DNA from 2 places in the Parasphingorhabdus sp. genome. Region 2 is predicted to be linked to the other one. Evidence: predicted binding sites of a transcription regulator. Region 2 holds the regulator's gene; the other holds the start of a gene.

Region 1 (3,134 bases), 330 kb from region 2:
TTCATCAATAGTGATCAATATGCTATCTCAATTCTGGGAGAGAGAAGCATGAAAAAAGCAATATTACTCACACCAGTTCTGTCGTTATTGTTGGTGGCTTGTGGCGACAAAGCGCAGGACGCACCGGTAACCGAAGAAAAACTGTCCGAATATAAAGCCATCGGCACAGAGCCAGGTTGGGCCGTAGAGGTCAATGGCGATGAAATCATCTATAGCTCGATGGAAGCAACCAATGATTTCACCCTGCCCGTGCAAAGGATGACAAAAACTGCAACAGGCTGGGAAGTTAAGGGCTTTAGCGATCAGCATAACATCACCCTCACCATAACATCCGGCACAGAATGCAGTGATGGTATGAGTGACCGCGTATATGCGGATACGGTCAGAACAGCCGTCAGCGGCACCGGTTATCTAGATGGTTGCGGCGGCGAGATATTATCCGGTCCCGACACGCCATAAGCTGCCCTGCAGACAGGTCCTAGGACGGCGCTTATTCTGCAGCTTCGTCTTTGACGTCCCGGTCGTCCTCGATGAGCGCGGCTTCCACATCGTTGGAATAACGCGGCAAGGCCTCAACCTCCGCCACCGGCTCAAGTTCCTTTTTTCCGGTCTCGATGTTGAGTTCCGCAAACTTCCGTCCCGTCGCCATGACGTTGCGCTCAAAACTGCCGACAAATTTGTTGTAATTACCGACTGCGCTGCCAAGGCCCGACCCCATGCGTTTGAGATGTTCGCCAGCCACGGCTAGCCGGTCATACATTTCCTTGCCCAACTGCCCGATCTGCTTGGCCTCTGCCGCCATTTTCTCCTGCCGCCATACACCAGCAACGGTGCGCGCTATCGCCACCAGATTGGTGGGCGTCGCGAGCAGTACCTTTTTCTCGAAAGCATGATCCCATAAATTTGGTTCATGCTCCAGCGCAGCGGAAAGGAAATGCTCGCCAGGCACAAACATGATCACATAGTCGGGCGCATCTTCAAACTGGTCCCAATAGGCTTTTTTGGACAGGCCATCGATATGAGCTTTCATCGAATTGCAATGCCGCGCCATTGCAAAACTGCGCGCATCATCATCCTCCGCCTCAAACGCGTCCTGATAGTCATTGAGCGAGACTTTGGCATCGATGACCAGCTTTCGGCCACCCGGTACGCTGATTACTGCATCGGGACGCAGACGCCCTTCATCGGTGTCAATGCTCTGCTCTGTCACAAAATCGGTATGTTCCGACAGGCCGCAAGTTTCGAGCACATTTTTTAACTGCTGCTCGCCCCAGCGTCCGCGCGACTTTGGCGCGTTGCGCAGGCTGTTAACAAGCCGTGCCGCCTCCTGCTGCACGCGGTCCTGTCCTTGGCGCACTTGCTCGATAGTTGCCGTAATTCCGGCATAGGATTCGGTGCGTTCTTTCTCGATTTTACGGATACTTTCTTCATATGCAGAAAGCCGTTCATTAACCGGTTGCAGCAACTTGGCGATTTTCTCGCCGCCTTTTTCATTGGCCTGGTCAAACCGTTGATCGGCGCGTTCCAGAAACTGGCGCTGGGCGGTTTCGAGCATCTTCGCACCAACTTCGGAAAATTGTGCAGACAGCGTTTCTTTCGCTTCGGTCAATTGCTGCAGCTGTTTTTCATGGTTACGCGCATCTGCTTCTAGAGAAGCGAGAGATTGCCGCGCCTGATCGCGATCATCGCGAATGGAATCACGCTCGGATCGCGCTTCATCCCGCTCCGCCTGTACGCCATCCAGCATGGATCTGAGTGATGTGGCTGTTTCTTCGGCAGCCTTGCTCGAAGCCGAAGCCGCTCGGCCGCCCATAAACCAGCCTGCAACTAGGCCAATAACGAGAGTAACAATAGCTATCAGGAGAGCGACAACAGCGTCCAAGACAAGCCCTTTCAATTGGAACGAAAGGAGAACCTAGACTGTGGGGCGCTTACATGCAACAGGGCTTTTGTCCTGAAATTGCTTCAGGATGGCTGAACAACCAGACTAGGCCGCTTCCTTGCGGTGCTTTGCCAGTTTTTTGAGTACCATTTGCCGCTTCAGGCGGGACAGATGGTCGATGAACAATATGCCCTCAAGATGGTCCATCTCATGCTGCAAACAGGTCGCGAGCAGGCCGTCCATCTGTTCTTCATATTGTTTCCCGGTCTCATCCTGCCAGCGTGCAGTTATGGTCGCAGGCCTCTCTACGTCGGCATATTGTTCAGGCACCGAAAGGCAGCCTTCGCTATAGACATTCAAATCCTCTGATGGATTGAGAATCTCGGGGTTAATGAACACTTTGGGATCGCGAACGACCTCATGGTCATGATCGCAATGCTCGCCATGTTCATGGTCATGTTCCACAGGCTCTTGCAGGTCGATGACCAATATCCGCTTGGGAACACCCACCTGAATCGCGGCAAGGCCAATGCCCGGTGCGTCATACATGGTTTCAAACATGTCGGCGATCAGCGTTTTCAGCTCGTCATCAAACACGGTAACCGGCTCTGAAACGGTTTTCAGGCGCGGATCGGGAACTTCAAGAATAGGTAATATGGACATGCGCGAAATTTAGGGATTCTACCGGGATTCGTCAAGGACTGGTGACCACGCTCAATCGCCACTAATAGGTCTGCGCGAACGCAGCGCCTGCGCCAATGTCCCTTCATCAAGATAGTCAAGTTCGCCGCCCACCGGTATGCCATGGGACAACTGGCTGAGACGCAATGGATAATTTTCGAGCCGCTCGGCAATATAATGGGCGGTGGTCTGGCCCTCCAATGTGGCATTCATGGCCAGAACGACCTCGTCAATGCCGCCTTGCTCCACCCGCTTGATCAGCTTATCGATGGCAATATCTTCGGGTCTCACGCCGTCTAATGCCGACAGCCGCCCGCCCAGAACGTGGAATTTGCCGGGAAAGAGACGCGATTTATCGAGCGCCCACAGATCCGACACTTCCTCGACCACACATAGTGATTTCGGATCCCGCCGCGGATCGCTGCAAATCTGGCAGGGGTCCTGTGTATCGACATTGCCGCAAATGGCGCAGGTGACAAGATTGGCATCAACCTTTTCCATCGCCGCCAATATCGGCTTCATGGTTGTTTCGGGGCGCTTCAGCAGATGAAGCACCGCCCGCCTAGCCGAG
Region 2 (3,134 bases):
CCTGCGCATGGTCGCGGCAGGGGCCCTGTTTGTGCTCATCATCTGGCCGGAATCCCTTGTCGGACCGAGCTTTCAGCTTAGTTTTGCCGCTGTCACCGCGATTATTGCGATGCACGAACACCCTAGAATAAAGGCATTGTTCGCACGACGGGAGGAAGTCCTTCTCAGGCGACTGGGGCGGATCATATTGGCGCTTTTCCTCACTGGTCTGGTCGTCGAGCTGGCATTGATGCCCATTGCGTTGTTCCATTTTCACAAAGCCGGCATTTATGGCGCGCTGGCCAATATCATCGCTATTCCGCTGACAACATTTGTGATTATGCCTCTGGAAGCATTGGCATTGCTACTTGATACGGTTGGTTTGGGTGCACCGTTCTGGTGGTTATGTGAAAAGGCGCTGAGCAGTCTGCTGGTGTTGGCCCACTATGTATCCAGTCGACCGGGATCAGTAACCATGCTACCGACCATGCCACTGGCCGCGTTTGGGTTAGTGATTGCCGGTGGCTTGTGGTTGGCCCTGTGGAGTCAGTCTTGGCGTATCTGCGGTCTTGCTCCTATAGCAATTGGTGTCCTGATGATAGCCACGACCCGCGCTCCTGATCTCTACATTACCGGAGATGGTCGTCATGTCGGGATCCGCAATGACGCGGGGGAGCTGGCGATGCTTCGCACGCGCAGCGGTGACTTCATTCGCGACATGTTGCTGGAAAATGCCGGGATTGATGGGGAAGCCACGGCCCTAGAGGACTGGCCAAATGCGCAGTGTAATGCAGATAGCTGCACAGTTATCATGGAGGGGGAAGGCCGAGACTGGGTGATCGTTGCAACGCGCAGCTCTTACTATATTCCGGCCATGGCGCTGTCAGCGGCCTGCCGGCGTGCCGATATTGTGATCAGCGAACGGCGCCTCCCTATCAGTTGTCAGCCACGCTGGCTTAAGGCGGATCGTATTTTATTGGGCCAGGTTGGCGGTATGACGATAGATCTGGAGAACCAAAAGATTGGAACCGTTTTGGGCCGTTCCGGGCGTCATCAATGGACGCGCTTCACTGAGCCCAAAAATATGCAGCCGAAAGAGAAAACTTCCAAAATAGCGGCAGAAATCAAAGGCAGCCCTGAATAAAACTGTACCCAGCTATCGTTAGTTATAGCGCCGCAACAGTCCGGCCATTTTGCCCTGTATCCGCACCTCTCCTGCGCCAAATATCTGTGGCTCATAGGCTGGATTTGCGGGATCAAGGCGGACCTGTCCATTATCCTTGAACAGATATTTCAGTGTAGCTTCTTCATCATGGACCAGCGCAACGACGATTTCGCCGTTACGCGCTGTTTCCGTGCGTTGAATAAGCGCATAGTCGCCGTCCAATATACCCGCTTCGATCATCGAATCGCCGGAAACTTCCAACGCATAATGCTCGCCGGAGCCCAGCAATGCCGCTGGAACACTGAGCGCGGACTGACCTTCAAGGGCTTCGATCGGAACGCCTGCTGCAATCTTGCCATGAAGCGGAATTTCGATCACATCATTGGCCGCGACAGGAATTTCTTTCATCGGTGCTGAGGGAGCCTGCTCAGGGGCAATGTTTATGACATTGGAAGCAGCCGGTTTCAAATTACCGCCTTCGGGTAGCTTGGTCACTTCCAAGGCTCGTGCCCGGTTGGGAAGGCGGCGCAAAAAGCCGCGTTCTTCCAGAGCGCTGATCAACCGATGAACGCCAGATTTTGACTTCAAGCCCAATGCATCCTTCATCTCTTCAAAAGAGGGGGATACGCCTGATTCCTCCAGACTGTTATGAATGAAGCAAAGCAGTTCATGTTGTTTCGGTGTGAGCATGTTTCATGTCCTTATCGGGAACGAATAAGGAACAATTATGAAACAAACCGTGCCAAGTCAAGCATTTTAGATGGCGATATACGAAACCTCTGCGCCAACGGGTTGCTCCGGGCTGTGCGGAGGACGGAAGAGCAGGGCGTTGGCCGCTGCCAGTATCGAAAGCTTGGCGCTGTCCTGGCTGTCAAAGGCGGCAATGGCGCCGTCGACAAGCTGTGCGCGGAGAAACTCGGCGCGCTGGCTGGTGGCGGGCAACACCGTGCTGGTTTGCGCCGTTTGCATGACGGGCATATAGCTTTGCGCACCTGCAAGATAGCGGATCAGAGGCACCAGAAACAGGGTTGCCGTCACAAAGGCGGAGCCGGGATTGCCGGGCAGGGCGAGGACAAGGCTGTTACCCAGCTTCCCGGCCATGAGCGGCTTGCCCGGTTTCATCGCGATTTTCCAGAAATCCGTTTGCCCGCCAAGCCGTTTGAACGCAGGCGCCACCAGATCATGGTCGCCCACCGAAGCGCCGCCTATGGTGACGATGACATCGCAGTCCCTGGCGCTTTCCAGCGCTTCACACAGGCTATCCAGATCATCTTTTATCCGGCTGATGCAACGGGTTATTGTTGGCAGCTGTGACAGCATGGCGGCGATCATGACATCATTGCTTGCCGGTATCTGGTGCGGCTTCGTATCCGTGCCCGGGGCAACCAGCTCGTCGCCGGTGGAGAGGATCGCGACTTTGGGACGGCGACCCACGCTGACGCTGCCCGAACCGGCAATGACGGCGTGACCCAAGGCGGCGGCATTGAGCTGAATGCCAGCTTTTAGCGACACATCCCCAGACTTGAAGTCGCCGCCCTGAAAGCGGACATGACGGCCTTTGACAGGAGAAGGATCGCTGGTCAGGACAATATTGTCACCATCCGGCTCGACATTTTCCTGCATGACAACCGTATCGGCGCCCTCGGGTAGCAGGGCACCGGTGAAAATGCGGGCGGCCTGACCCGGCAGTATTGCTGGGCAGGGCGGGCTTCCGGCCTTGCATTCGCCGACCAGTTGCCAGGGACCGTCGCGGTCTTCAAAGCGGATGGCATATCCATCCATTGCTGACATGTCTGCTGCCGGTTGATCGCGACCAGCCATGACGTCTTCTGCAAGATAACGCCCCAGCGCATCACCTATGGCAATGGTTTCAGAAGGCAAGGGCTGTGCCATGGCAATCAGGCGCTCTTGCGCTTCTTCCAGGGGCAGCAGCGGCTTCATTCGGCGGTCCAGTCTCCTGATTTTCCGCCTGATTTGGAGAGCAGGCGAA

Evidence for each region. Region 2 encodes LexA, which represses DNA repair genes until DNA is damaged. Its sites were predicted from a motif close to GTTCCNCNCTTGTTCT; they were not measured.
Region 1: the regulator LexA is predicted to act here: its motif matches at 1,900-1,915, upstream of AC6I9Z_RS10670 (DNA recombination protein RmuC).

The regions. Positions count from the first base shown of each region.
Region 1 is NZ_AP041068.1:2,164,183-2,167,316, reverse strand. Features, by position in the region: gene AC6I9Z_RS10675 (COG3650 family protein) at 49-459, shown strand; gene AC6I9Z_RS10670 (DNA recombination protein RmuC) at 491-1,882, opposite strand; gene def (peptide deformylase) at 1,988-2,545, opposite strand; gene recR (recombination mediator RecR) at 2,597-3,134, opposite strand, start outside.
Region 2 is NZ_AP041068.1:2,495,203-2,498,336, reverse strand. Features, by position in the region: gene AC6I9Z_RS12355 (ComEC/Rec2 family competence protein) at 1-1,123, shown strand, start outside; gene lexA (transcriptional repressor LexA) at 1,142-1,834, opposite strand; gene AC6I9Z_RS12345 (molybdopterin molybdotransferase MoeA) at 1,901-3,085, opposite strand; gene moaC (cyclic pyranopterin monophosphate synthase MoaC) at 3,082-3,134, opposite strand, start outside.